3 regions of the Pseudomonas siliginis genome follow, and region 3 is predicted to be linked to each of the others. Evidence: predicted binding sites of a transcription regulator. Region 3 holds the regulator's gene; each other region holds the start of a gene.

What was found. The regulator sigma-54, encoded in region 3, starts transcription at its own class of promoters, with help from an activator protein. The targets are predictions, from matches to a motif close to ANTGGCATNNANNTTGCTNT.
Region 1: glnK (P-II family nitrogen regulator) is a predicted target of sigma-54. The motif match lies at 2,529-2,548, and genes of this name have one in related genera.
Region 2: glnA (type I glutamate--ammonia ligase) is a predicted target of sigma-54. The motif match lies at 2,266-2,285, and genes of this name have one in related genera.

What each region holds. Positions count from the first base shown of each region.
Region 1 covers NZ_CP099598.1:5,717,784-5,722,507, reverse strand. Annotated here, with positions in the region: partial or broken gene NF676_RS26370 (YifB family Mg chelatase-like AAA ATPase) at 1-493, opposite strand, end outside; gene NF676_RS26365 (hypothetical protein) at 877-1,341, opposite strand; gene NF676_RS26360 (HigA family addiction module antitoxin) at 1,595-1,864, shown strand; gene NF676_RS26355 (accessory factor UbiK family protein) at 2,077-2,337, opposite strand; gene glnK (P-II family nitrogen regulator) at 2,732-3,070, shown strand; gene NF676_RS26345 (ammonium transporter) at 3,108-4,445, shown strand; gene NF676_RS26340 (secondary thiamine-phosphate synthase enzyme YjbQ) at 4,661-4,724, shown strand, end outside.
Region 2 covers NZ_CP099598.1:401,170-405,893, reverse strand. Annotated here, with positions in the region: gene typA (translational GTPase TypA) at 1-457, opposite strand, end outside; gene thiI (tRNA uracil 4-sulfurtransferase ThiI) at 597-2,051, opposite strand; gene glnA (type I glutamate--ammonia ligase) at 2,379-3,785, shown strand; gene NF676_RS02415 (DUF4124 domain-containing protein) at 4,115-4,627, shown strand; gene NF676_RS02410 (DUF4124 domain-containing protein) at 4,624-4,724, shown strand, end outside.
Region 3 covers NZ_CP099598.1:1,002,767-1,007,490, reverse strand. Annotated here, with positions in the region: gene lptA (lipopolysaccharide transport periplasmic protein LptA) at 1-522, shown strand, start outside; gene lptB (LPS export ABC transporter ATP-binding protein) at 522-1,247, shown strand; gene NF676_RS04870 (RNA polymerase factor sigma-54) at 1,414-2,904, shown strand; gene hpf (ribosome hibernation-promoting factor, HPF/YfiA family) at 2,978-3,286, shown strand; gene ptsN (PTS IIA-like nitrogen regulatory protein PtsN) at 3,298-3,762, shown strand; gene rapZ (RNase adapter RapZ) at 3,765-4,622, shown strand; gene NF676_RS04850 (HPr family phosphocarrier protein) at 4,638-4,724, shown strand, end outside.

The sequences.
Region 1 (4,724 bases), 1.3 Mb from region 3:
CCACCGCTTCCAGCAAATGATCCACCGCAAACACCTTCAACCCCGACGCCAGACACGCCTCCTCGGCATTCGCTCGAGGCACCACCAACGCCCGCCCGGCCTTGCGCGCCGCCAGTGCCGCCGGCAGCACACCACGCACCGGCCGCACGGCACCCGACAGCGCCAACTCGCCCAGACATTCCACCTCGTCCAGGGTCAGGCAGGGCACCTGCACACTCGCCGACAGAATCCCCAAGGCAATCGCCAGATCAAACCGCCCGCCATCCTTGGGCAGGTCCGCCGGCGCCAGATTCAAGGTGATCCGCCGCGCCGGAAATTGCAGTCCGGAATTGATGATCGCGCTGCGTACGCGATCCTTGCTCTCCTTCACCGCCGCTTCAGGCAGGCCGACCATGGTCAGCGACGGCAGACCGTTGGCCAGATGGACTTCGACGGTAACAGCGGGGGCTTCCACGCCAATCTGGGCGCGACTGTGGACAATGGAGAGGGACATGGTCGTTCCTTGAGCTGAATCGGGGAGCCGCTTCCTGCGGGTTTTTGAAGGGTAGTTGAGCCGGGTTTCGGTGCTGAAATAGAGGTTTACAAGACGTATCCAGAGCCGATGGGCTGTCACTGCTTGCCTGAATTAGAGCGTTGACTCTCGCACGGCATTGAAGGATCATCCCATTCGAGGACTGCAACTGCGCATTCGTCGGGACTGGGCACCAGCAAAAGCTCCCCCGCATTTTTGGCAGCAGAGAAAGCTGGTTTCTCTGAAGTAGTGACGACGGGCTAGCCTGTCGGATTCTGAACCCAAGGCCGTAAAGCCAGGAGCTAAAGAATCGCTGCGACTACTCCTCAAAAAATACTTAAAAGGCGTCCATCGGACGCCTTTTTTTATTTCTGATTTGGTGGTGCTCGTGGTATCTGCCCCACTAACGTGCCATGTGCACGTTTTTGCGGGTACCAAGTCACCACGAAGTAACCAAATCCTGTGGCGCGCTCGTGTCGCGGTTCAAGAATCAGTGTTCCCATAGATGTCCTCAGTACCGCGACCCTGTTTCCACATCGTTGTTCTTTGAACTCACAATAGATTTGCGCCCCCGGGACGATCATTTTCGCAACAATCGCTGCTACCCCATCGGCAGTCTGGCAACCATGCTTGAGCAAATCGGCACTATGGGCTTCCCAAATGTGCACTACGCCAAAACCACTATTCGCTCGACGGTGAATACCTACCCGCAGATAAATCTTCCCGCCTGGCAAGCCGAATTTTGGCATATCGGGGATCGTGCCAAAGATGTAACCACCATCTGGATGCTGAACCAGCGTGTTTTCTTTGAGCTTGAGCAAATCAGACAAGAGGGATCCAGAACCAGAGTGTCTGGCGATCAATGTGTATCGCCTGGAACTCGACGAATAGGATCGACCAGCGCAGGCGAAAGCCACCAGCCTAATCACAGCGAAGAGCTCACGGAATCAGGCGCAGACGCTGATGTTTGTAGGGCCATGCCCTAATATTTGTAGGACGCTGGCGAAAGGGGTGTGAAGGTCTTGTATCCGGGAGTCGGATGCTCCAGTTGGCCACTCAACGCAGCCTCTGGAGGCGAAAAAAATGGACCGCAATGGTATGCGCCCGATTCATCCGGGCGAGGTTCTGAATAAGGAATTCATGGAGCCGTTGGGCATGACCGTCATGGATCTGGCCATGCCCACGAACTGGCCCGAAAGTGAGATCGAAAAGCTTGTGAAATGCCAGCTCAGGATCTGCGCCGATCTGGCAATCAGCCTCGCCATTCAGCTCAACACTACGCCTGAGTTCTGGATGAATCTTCAGTCGACTTACGATTTGCGCAGAGCCCAGCTCCGGCATGCGGGCTCATAGCGATTGCAGCATCCGCGAAGCCCTTTTCCACCATGGCCCTGCCCGGGTCGCCCAACCCTCTGCTGAACATTCAGCATCAGATGAGCTTAGAAACCTGGGCTTTTTGGCGCAATCGGACGGCGGTCATAAAGGTTGTAGGACGTTGCCGGGATGGTTGAAGGGCTGAAGATCAAAAGATCGCAGCCTTCGGCAGCTCCTACAGGGGACGCGAATTATTCAGCGGGCGGTGTCAGCTTCGCTTCCATCTCGGCAACCTTGGCTTCGAGGCTTTCGAGGCGGGCGCGAGTACGCGCCAGCACTACCATCTGACTATCGAACTCTTCCCGGCTGACCAGATCGAGTTTGCTGAAGGCACTTTGCAGCAGCATTTTGAACTGGCTTTCGATCTCGGCTTTCGGCAGCGGGGTGTCGCCGCTGAAGAGGCGGGAGGCGGTGCCGCTCAGGGCGTCGAGGAAGTCTTTGGGCGCGAGCATGGGAAATGTCCTGGAAACAATGGCCGGCAGTGTATCACGCAGTGTCTATAGTCAATCCCGTTGCACGGATGCACGCTTTTCGCGCAGGGGGACGGACGGTGGCGCACCGTTGTTGTGCGTATCGGCAAAAGCTTTTCTGCCCGAGCGCTTGCAACAGGTGCCAAGCGATTGAAATGCAGGGTTTTTGCCGAGCTGGCAAGGTTTCTGCTTAGTCACCCTCGACCCATGCACTGATGCAGTCGCTGTGACGAATGCAGTGCGGCAGACGAAGCGGGGAGTTTCGTCTGATGCGGTTAGCTGGCGTCAACGATGCGTTACAAAGCCAGGCACTGCGCTTAGACTTGAGACGGGTTTGTTTTCCTGGGGCAAGTCCACCAATTCGGGAGAGAGTTTCATGAAGCTAGTCACTGCCATCATCAAGCCGTTCAAGTTGGACGACGTGCGCGAGTCGCTGTCCGAAATCGGCGTGCAGGGCATTACCGTCACTGAAGTCAAAGGCTTCGGCCGGCAGAAGGGTCACACCGAGCTGTATCGCGGCGCGGAATATGTGGTCGATTTTCTGCCCAAGGTGAAAATCGACGTGGCCATCGACGACAAGGACCTGGATCGGGTTATCGAGGCGATAACCAAAGCGGCCAACACCGGCAAGATCGGTGACGGCAAGATCTTCGTGGTCAATCTGGAACAGGCGATCCGCATCCGTACCGGCGAAACCGATACCGACGCGATCTAAGCGCCGCCACAAACCCAACGCCCCAGGAGAAAACAATATGACTCTGCGTAAATTCGCAGGGCTAGGCGCCCTGTTGTCCATCGTAATGCCCGGCATCGCCATGGCGGCAGACGAAGTGGCAGCGCCAGTCCTCAATTCCGGCGACACCGCCTGGATGCTCACCTCGACAGCGCTCGTGCTGTTCATGACCATCCCCGGTCTGGCGCTGTTCTACGGCGGTATGGTTCGCTCGAAAAACATTCTTTCCGTGCTGATGCAGTGCTTCGCCATTACCGGCCTGATCAGCATCCTGTGGGTCATTTATGGCTACAGCATTGCCTTCGACACCACCGGCATGGAACAGGGCGTCGTCAACTTCAATTCGTTCTTCGGCGGCATGGGCAAGGCGTTCCTCGCTGGTGTCACGCCTTCGAGCATCACCGGCCCGGCGGCGCTGTTCCCTGAAGCGGTCTTCATCACCTTCCAGATGACCTTCGCGATCATCACCCCGGCGCTGATCGTCGGTGCGTTCGCCGAGCGCATGAAGTTCTCCGCGATGCTGATTTTCATGGGCATCTGGTTCACTCTGGTTTATGCACCGATCGCGCACATGGTCTGGTCCGGTAACGGCGGCCTGATGTGGGACTGGGGCGTGCTCGACTTCGCTGGCGGCACCGTGGTGCACATCAACGCCGGTATCGCCGGTCTGGTCGCGTGCCTGGTACTGGGCAAGCGCAAAGGCTTCCCGACCACACCAATGGCTCCGCATAACCTCGGCTACACGCTGATGGGCGCGGCGATGCTGTGGGTCGGCTGGTTCGGCTTCAACGCTGGTTCCGCTGCTGCCGCCAACGGCACTGCCGGTATGGCCATGCTGGTTACCCAGATCGCCACGGCCGCTGCGGCACTGGGCTGGATGTTTGCCGAGTGGGTCACCCACGGCAAGCCAAGCGCACTGGGTATTGCTTCGGGTGTGGTCGCCGGTCTGGTCGCGATCACTCCGGCCGCTGGCACTGTAGGCCCGATGGGTGCACTGGTGATCGGTCTGGCCGCAGGCGTGGTGTGCTTCTTCTGCGCCACCACCCTGAAACGCAAACTCGGCTATGACGATTCCCTGGATGCCTTCGGCGTGCACGGCATCGGCGGTATCCTCGGCGCGATCCTCACCGGTGTGTTTGCCGCACCGGCACTGGGCGGCTTCGGCACCGTGACTGACATTGGCGCGCAGGTCTGGATTCAGATCAAAGGCGTCGGCTTCACGGTGATCTACACCGCGATCGTGACTTTCATCATCCTCAAGGTGCTGGACGCCGTCATGGGTCTGCGCGTAACCGAGGAAGAAGAGTCGGTCGGCCTCGATCTGGCACAACACAACGAACGCGGCTACAACCTGTAAGTACGCGCGATAAAAAAACTGCCCGGTTCGCCGGGCATTTTTTTGTCCGGGATTTGTCATTCAAGGTGCGGCTGAAAGGATTTTTCTTACGGCTTTGGTCGTCTTTACGACGAGGCTTTTTCTGCGGGCAATCGCTTACATCGCTGCAGGAATATTAGGGCCTTTGTTTTTTTTCAGAGCACGCTAGAATGCGCCCCGAACGAGCGGAGAACTGTATGTGGCAACAGACTCTGATAACCCTGCGGGCAAGGCCCCGGGGCTTTCATCTGGTGACGGACG
Region 2 (4,724 bases), 600 kb from region 3:
CACCGAGGTTGTCGAACAGGTCGAAGATCTGGTCCAGAACCCAGTCCGGACGCGCGCCTGGACGGTCAACCTTGTTGATGACCACGATTGGACGCAGGCCGGCTTCGAAAGCCTTCTTGGTCACGAAACGGGTTTGCGGCATAGGGCCGTCTTGAGCGTCAACCAGCAGCAGAACGGAGTCGACCATCGACATTACGCGTTCAACTTCGCCGCCGAAGTCGGCGTGGCCCGGGGTGTCCACGATGTTGATGTGGTAGCCGTTCCAGTTGATGGCGGTGTTCTTCGCCAGAATGGTAATACCGCGCTCTTTTTCCTGGTCGTTGGAGTCCATCACGCGCTCGTCGTTGAGCTCGTTGCGCTCCAGGGTGCCGGATTGACGCAGAAGTTTGTCTACCAGGGTGGTTTTACCGTGGTCAACGTGGGCAATGATGGCGATGTTGCGTAGATTTTCGATCACTTGTGTATCTCGATCAGAGGATTCGGTTTGCTGACAAGTCATGGCAGCGATTAGCAGTAGTGTCCGGCATGGCCGTTACAGCTTGACGGCGGTGTCGGGGGGCCGGTGACGCAGGCCACAGGCAAACAGCCCCGGGCACTTAGCTCGGTCGATAAACGCGCACATTGGCATGCCCCTCACTGAGCAAATGGTGGGCATGCAGGCGACTCATCACGCCTTTGTCGCAATACAGCAGGTACTGGCGAGTAGGGTCCAGTTCCTTGAAACGTGCGTTCACTGCATAGAACGGCATCGTCTGTACCTCTATGCCGGCGAGCTCCAGCGGGTCATCCTCGGCGGCATCCGGGTGGCGGATGTCGATGACGATCTGACCGGCCAGCGCTTCGCTGACTTCTTCAATTTGCAAATCCTGGCCCAACTCGTCGATTACCCGATCGATCGGCACCAGTTTGGCGTTGGCGAGCGCGCGCTCGAGTACCGCCATGTCGAATTCTTTCTCTTCGTGCTCAACCCGGCCACGCTTGGCGGCGGTCTTGGGGTTGACCGAAATCACGCCGCAGTATTCCGGCATGTGCCGGGCGAAATCGGCGGTGCCGATCTCGTTGGCGGTGTCGATGATGTCCTGCTTGTGCGCGACGATCAGCGGCCGCAGCACCAGTTTGTCGGTCACGCAGTCGATCACCGACAGGTTCGGCAGCGTCTGGCTCGACACCTGGGAGATCGCTTCACCGGTCACCAGTGCATCGATGTGCAGGCGTTCGGCGATCTCGGACGAGGCGCGCAACATCATACGCTTCAAAACCACGCCCATATGACTGTTATCGACTTTGCCGAGAATTTCGCCCAGCACTTCCTCGAACGGCACACTGACAAATAGCACGCGTTGCGAGCTGCCGTACTTCTTCCAGATGAAGTGCGCGACTTCCATCACGCCCAATTCGTGGGCACGCCCGCCGAGATTAAAGAAGCAGAAGTGCGCCATCAGGCCGCGACGCATGATCTGGTAAGCCGCCACGGTCGAATCGAAGCCGCCGGACATCAATACCAGCGTCTGCTCCAACGCGCCGAGCGGGTAGCCGCCGATGCCGTTGTGCTGGCTGTGAATCACGAACAACCGTTTGTCGCGAACCTCGATACGGACTTCGATTTGCGGTGCTTTAAGGTCGATTCCGGCCGCACCGCACTCGCGACGCAGCTTGCTGCCGACGTATTTTTCCACGTCCATCGAGCTGAAGGCATGCTTGCCTGCGCGCTTGCAGCGCACCGAGAAAATCTTCCCGGCCAGTGCATCGCCGTAGTGCTGTTTGCACTTTTCGGTGATGTCGTCGAAGTCGCCCAGCGGGTACTCGTCGATCTGCAGAAAATGCGCGATACCCGGCATGCAGGTCAGGCGCTCGCCCATCTCTTTCAAGGCTTTGGGGTCGGTAACGCGGGTTTCCAGCTCGAGATTGTCCCACACGCCGTTCACCACCACGGCCGGGTCCAGGTCACGGAGCACGGTGCGGATGTTCTTGGCCAACTGGCGGATGAATTTCGTCCGGACAGGTCGGCTTTTGATGGTGATCTCGGGGAAGACTTTTACGATAAGTTTCATGAAAACAGCGCGCGAACGGCCAGCCGAAAAAGGGGGGCGCGGATTATAGCGGAAATTGCTCAAGGTTTAACCAGTTAATGTGCAGAAGGTTTTGCTTGCACCAAAACAGGTCATTTCTGAATTTAAACGCAACATTAAGGGGCGGGATTTGTCGATTCAGTACCTCGCACGCCTTAATAAGCGTGAATTTGGGGCAAAAAACCCATGCTGGGGCACTGGCATGCAATTTGCTCCCTTGTGAGGCAGGTTGCCTTGGCAGAGTATTCGCGCCGGCATCACCATTATTAAGGGCATCCACTACCCGCCCTAATTCACCCGGAGGACACTATGTCGAAGTCGGTTCAACTCATCAAAGATCATGACGTCAAGTGGATTGATCTGCGCTTCACGGACACCAAAGGCACTCAGCACCACGTGACCATGCCGGCTCGCGATGCGCTGGATGACGACTTCTTCGAAGTCGGCAAGATGTTCGACGGTTCCTCCATCTCCGGCTGGAAAGGCATCGAAGCCTCCGACATGATCCTGATGCCGGTCGACGAAACTGCCGTGCTCGATCCGTTCACCGAAGACCCAACCCTGATTCTGGTGTGCGACATCATCGAGCCTTCGAGCATGCAGGGCTACGATCGCGACCCACGTGCGATCGCCAAGCGCGCCGAAGAGCACCTGAAAGCCACCGGTATCGGTGACACCGTATTCGCCGGTCCGGAGCCTGAGTTCTTCATCTTTGACTCGGTCAAATTCAAGTCGGACATCTCCGGCTCGATGTTCAAGATCTACTCCGAGCAAGGTTCGTGGATGTCCGACCAGGACATCGAAGGTGGCAACAAGGGTCACCGTCCAGGCGTGAAAGGCGGCTACTTCCCGGTTCCACCGTTCGACCACGACCACGAAATCCGTACTGCCATGTGCAACGCACTGGAAGAAATGGGTCAGTCGGTTGAAGTTCACCACCACGAAGTGGCAACTGCCGGCCAGAACGAAATCGGCGTCAAGTTCAACACCCTGGTGAAGAAGGCTGACGAAGTTCAGACCCTGAAATACGTTGTGCACAACGTTGCCGACGCTTACGGCCGCACCGCGACCTTCATGCCGAAGCCACTGTACGGCGACAACGGTTCGGGCATGCACGTACACATGTCGATCTGGAAAGACGGCAAGAACACCTTCGCAGGTGAAGGCTATGCCGGCCTGTCCGATACCGCTCTGTACTTCATCGGCGGCATCATCAAGCACGGTAAGGCCCTGAACGGCTTCACCAACCCGGCGACCAACTCCTACAAGCGTCTGGTGCCAGGCTTCGAAGCTCCGGTAATGCTGGCCTACTCGGCTCGCAACCGTTCCGCTTCGATCCGTATTCCTTACGTGTCGAGCCCGAAAGCCCGCCGTATCGAAGCACGCTTCCCGGATCCGGCTGCCAACCCGTACCTGGCTTTCGCAGCTCTGCTGATGGCCGGTCTGGACGGTATCCAGAACAAGATCCACCCAGGCGATGCCGCCGACAAGAACCTGTACGACCTGCCGCCTGAAGAGGCGAAAGAGATTCCACAGGTTTGCGGCAGCCTGAAAGAAGCCCTGGAAGAGCTGGACAAGGGCCGCGCGTTCCTGACCAAGGGCGGCGTGTTCTCCGACGACTTCATCGACGCTTACATCGCGCTGAAATCGGAAGAAGAAATCAAGGTTCGCACCTTCGTACACCCACTGGAATATGAGCTGTACTACAGCTGCTGATCCGGTAGCGCTGCGTAAAGCGGCGTGACACAAGAGGCCTCCTTCGGGAGGCCTTTTTTATTGCCCGGCGCAACGCATTTTCCATGTGGGAGCGAGCCTGCTCGCGAAAGCGGTGGGTCATTGATCATTCCCACGCTCCGCGTGGGAATGCAGCCCGTGACGCTCCGCGTCACTGGACGCGGAGCGTCCCAGGAGGCATTCCCACGCAGAGCATGGGAACGATCCGTGTTTTGGCTACCAGTCTTTTCAATTCCAGTTATTAACGGTTTTGGCCAACCGCCCCACCTGTCCTATGCTGCTACCCACAGTTTCCAACCCCGGTCGATTTCATGGGTCGCACGCTTCTCTACATTCTGCTGCTGATCGCCCTGCCCGCCGCCGCGCAGATCTACAAGTACACCGACGCCAACGGCAACACGGCGTACAGCAATCAGCCGCCGGACGGCGTGCAGGCGCAACCGGTCGAGTTGCCGCCACTCAATCGGGTCGAGCCGCAAGCACCGAGTGCGCCGCAAGCACCCACCGCAGAACAACCGCAACCACCGCGCAACGCCTATGAAATCCTCGAACTCGCCGGCCTGCCCACTGACGAGGCGCTGCGCGCCAACAACGGCACCTTCACGGTCAACGTCCTGATCAAACCGCGCCTGCAATCGCCGCATCAACTGAGACTGGTGCTGGACGACGAGCCCTATGGCCAGCCGAGCAACGTGCCGGTTCTGCAACTGGTCAACATCGATCGCGGCGAGCATCGCCTGGCCGTGCAAGTGATCGACGGCCAAAGCGTCGTTCAGCAGAGCCCGCCAGCCGTCTTCACCGTGCAACGGGTGCATACGCCATGATCCGCGCGGGGCTGGCACTCATTCTGGCGCTGATGTCGACGTACACCTTGGCGGAGGTCTTTACCTATGTCGACGCGCAGGGCAACCGCGTCTATAC
Region 3 (4,724 bases):
ATTTTGCTCAGTCTGGGCGCAGCACTGGGAAGCGCGAGCGCCTGGTCCCTGCCGAACGATCAGCAGCAGCCTATCCGCATTCAGGCCGACGACGCCCAACTGGACGACAAGAATGGCATCGCCACCTATAAAGGTGACGTGATCATTACCCAAGGCTCGATGATCGTTAAAGGCAACACCGTGACCATGACGCGCGCGCCCAATGGCGACATCGACGTGGTGACATCGGTAGGCAACCTGGCTTACTTCGAGCAGTTGCAGACCCAGGGCGACGCCAACCCAGTCAAGGGCTACGGCGTGACGATTCAATACCACGCCCAGCAGAACCGGGTGGTGCTGATCGACAAGGCCAAGGTTATCGACAAGGATAACAACGTCACCCAGGGCGAAAAAATCGTCTACGACACCGTGAAGAAGCTGGCCAGCGCCGGTCGCGCCACGGGCAGCAAGGTCACCGAATCGCGTCCGCGCATCGACATGGTGATCCAGCCGAAGAAGAAAACCGAAGAGAAATCCCAGTAATGGCAACTCTGAAAGCTCAGCACCTGGCCAAGGCCTATAAAAGCCGCCAGGTCGTGCGTGACGTCAGCCTGTCGATCGACAGCGGGCAGATCGTCGGCTTGCTCGGCCCGAACGGCGCCGGCAAGACTACGTGCTTCTACATGATCGTTGGCCTGGTGCAGGCAGATCAGGGCCGTGTGCTGATCGATGATCTGGACGTCAGCCACCAGCCGATGCACGGCCGCGCCAAGGCCGGTATCGGCTATCTGCCGCAAGAAGCGTCGATCTTCCGTAAACTGTCGGTCGCCGACAACATCATGGCGATCCTCGAGACCCGCCCGGAGCTGGACAAGGCCGGTCGTCGCAAGGAGCTGGAAAGCCTGCTGCAGGAATTCCACATCAGCCACATCCGCGACAACCTCGGCATGAGCCTGTCCGGCGGTGAGCGTCGCCGGGTGGAAATCGCTCGCGCCCTGGCCACTGCACCCAAGTTCATCCTGCTCGACGAACCGTTCGCCGGTGTCGACCCGATCTCGGTCGGCGACATCAAGCAGATCATCCATCACCTCAAGGCCAAGGGCATCGGCGTGCTGATCACCGACCACAACGTGCGTGAGACGCTGGATATCTGCGAAACCGCTTACATCGTCAACGACGGTCAACTGATCGCTGAAGGCGATGCCGAGACCATCCTGGCCAACGATCTGGTCAAGGAAGTGTATCTGGGTCACGAGTTCCGCCTGTAAGCGCGACAGCGCTGTATCGATTCAAGGCGCATTTATCCGCTTTAATTGTTACAGCGCTCTAGGCAAACACTTCAGTTTCAGGCATATAATTTGCTTAAGTTTGGCGCTTCGGCGCCCTGTAGTGGATGGCGCAAAGCGCCGGCGAATAAGGTGTTAAGCCCCTGCCATGAAACCATCGCTAGTCTTGAGAATGGGCCAGCAGCTGACGATGACACCGCAGCTGCAACAGGCCATCCGCCTGCTCCAATTGTCGACCCTGGACCTGCAACAGGAGATCCAGGAGGCTCTGGAATCCAATCCGATGCTCGAGCGCCAGGAAGAAGGCGACGACTTCGACAACGCCGATCCGCTGGCCGACAACGCCGAACAGAAGCCCGCCGAAATCCAGGAACCCTCCTACCAGGAAACCGCCCCGACGGTGGATAACCTCGAGGATGGCGATTGGAACGAGCGCATCCCCAACGAACTGCCAGTGGATACCGCCTGGGAAGACGTCTACCAGACCAGCGCCAGCAGCCTGCCCAGCAGCGATGACGATGAGTGGGATTTCACCACCCGCACGTCCGCCGGCGAGAGCCTGCAAAGCCATCTGCTCTGGCAACTGAACCTGGCACCGATGTCCGACACCGATCGCCTGATCGCTGTCACCCTGATCGACTGCATCAACAATCAGGGCTATCTGGACGAAACACTCGAAGAAATTCTTGAAGCGTTCGATCCGGAACTGGACATCGAGCTCGACGAAATCGAAGCCGTCCTGCATCGCATCCAGCAATTCGAGCCCGCCGGTATCGGCGCACGCAACCTCAGCGAATGCCTGCTGCTGCAATTGCGCCAGCTGCCCGCGAAGACGCCGTGGCTGACCGAGGCCAAGCGCCTCGTCGCCGATTACATCGACCTGCTCGGCAGCCGCGATTACAGCCAGTTGATGCGCCGGATGAAGCTCAAGGAAGACGAGCTGCGCCAGGTCATCGAGCTGGTACAGAGCCTCAATCCGCGTCCGGGCTCGCAGATCGAATCAACCGAAGCCGAATACGTCATTCCCGATGTGATCGTGCGCAAGGACAACGAGCGCTGGCTGGTCGAGCTGAACCAGGAATCGGTGCCACGCCTGCGCGTCAATGCCCAGTACGCCGGGTTTGTTAAGCGTGCCGACACCAGCGCCGACAACACCTTCATGCGCAACCAGTTGCAGGAAGCCCGCTGGTTCATCAAGAGCCTGCAGAGCCGCAACGAAACCCTGATGAAAGTGGCCACGCAGATCGTCGAACATCAGCGCGGCTTCCTCGAATACGGCGACGAAGCGATGAAGCCGTTGGTATTGCATGACATCGCCGAAGCGGTCGGCATGCACGAATCGACGATTTCCCGGGTGACCACACAGAAATTCATGCATACCCCGCGCGGTATTTATGAGCTGAAATACTTTTTCTCCAGCCACGTCAGCACCTCCGAAGGCGGCGAATGCTCGTCCACGGCGATCCGCGCGATCATCAAGAAACTGGTCGCTGCGGAAAATCAGAAAAAGCCGTTGAGTGACAGCAAGATCGCTGGTTTACTGGAGGCACAAGGCATTCAGGTGGCTCGCCGCACCGTCGCCAAGTACCGCGAATCCCTCGGAATCGCGCCTTCGAGCGAACGCAAGCGGTTGATGTAAGCCACGTTACAGCGTTCCAGTGGCAGGCTTTTCGGCCTGCCGCTTTATGCACTGGCAACGAAGGAGAAGCTGTATGCAAGTCAACATCAGTGGACACCAACTGGAAGTGACCCAACCTCTGCGTTCCTACATCGAGGAAAAACTCCAGCGACTGGAGCGACATTTCGACAAGATCACCAACGTGCAGGTCACGATGTGCGTCGAAAAGCTGAAGCAGAAGATCGAAGCCACCTTGCATATCCCCGGCAGCGAAGTGGTCGCCAACGCAGAAGATACCGACATGTACGCTGCGATCGACTCACTTACCGACAAGCTGGATCGCCAACTCAAAAAGCATAAGGAAAAGACCCAGAGCCTCCTCCAGGGCGCGACCGGTCGTTAACACCCCTATCCATGATCCGACTTGAAACCATCCTGACCCCCGGCCGTTCCCAAGTGAACGCGCCGGGCGGCAGCAAGAAAAAAGCCCTCGAACAGATTGCCAACCTGATCCACCGCGAAGTGCCGGATCTGGCGATGCAGGATGTCTTCGAGGCGCTGATCGCCCGTGAAAAACTCGGCTCCACCGGTTTTGGCAACGGCATCGCCATTCCCCACTGCCGCCTCAAGGGCTGCGCGGGGCCAGTGAGCGCCCTGCTGCACCTCGAAGCCCCGATCGATTTCGACGCCATCGACGGCGCTCCGGTGGACCTGTTGTTCGTATTGCTGGTCCCGGAAGCCGCAACCGACGCGCATCTGGAGTTGTTGCGCCAGATCGCCAGCATGCTCGACCGCAAGGAAGTGCGCGACAAGCTACGCAGCGCTCCGAGCAATGAAGCCTTGTACCAGGTCGTACTGGACGAGCAGAACGGGCACTAATCATGCGTTTGATCATTGTCAGTGGCCGTTCGGGCTCGGGTAAAAGTACCGCCCTGAATGTCCTTGAGGACAACGGCTACTACTGCATCGACAATCTGCCGGCCGGTTTGCTGCCGGAACTGGCCGAGCGGGCGCTGATTCACACGGAACTGGCGCAGCCGCTGGTCGCCGTGTCGATCGATGCGCGCAACCTGCCCAGCCATCTGTCACGTTTCCCTGAGTTGCTCGAAGACGTGCGTGCCAAGCATATCAAGTGCGATGTGCTGTACCTGGACGCCGATGAAGAAACCCTGCTCAAGCGTTTTTCCGAGACCCGTCGTCGTCACCCGCTGAGCAACGCCAATCGCTCACTGGCCGAGGCGATTCACGACGAAACCGCCCTGCTCGGTCCGATTGCCGATCTGGCCGACCTGAAGATCAACACCACCAGTCTGAATCTGTATCAACTGCGCGACACCATCAAGTTGCGCCTGTTGAATCAACCGGAGCCCGGTACGGCGTTTCTGGTCGAGTCGTTCGGCTTCAAGCGCGGCATGCCGGTCGACGCCGACCTGGTGTTCGACGTGCGCTGCCTGCCCAATCCGTACTGGAAACCGGAGCTGCGCGCTCAGTCGGGCCTTGATGCACCGGTGGCCGAGTACCTGGCGCAGCAGCCGGATGTCGAAGAAATGTATCAGGACATCTACGCCTACCTGAACAAGTGGCTGCCACGCTTCGCCGCCAGCAACCGCGCCTACGTCACCATTGCCATTGGCTGCACCGGCGGGCATCACCGCTCCGTCTACCTGACCGAACGACTGGGTCAGGCCCTGCAGAAAACCCTGAAGAACGTCCAGGTTCGCCACCGCGACCTCACCTAAAGGATTTACACCGCGATGCCTGCTCGTGAAATCGAAATCATCAATAAGCTGGGCCTGCATGCCCGGGCATCGGCCAAATTTGTCGGCGTGGCGGGTCAGTAT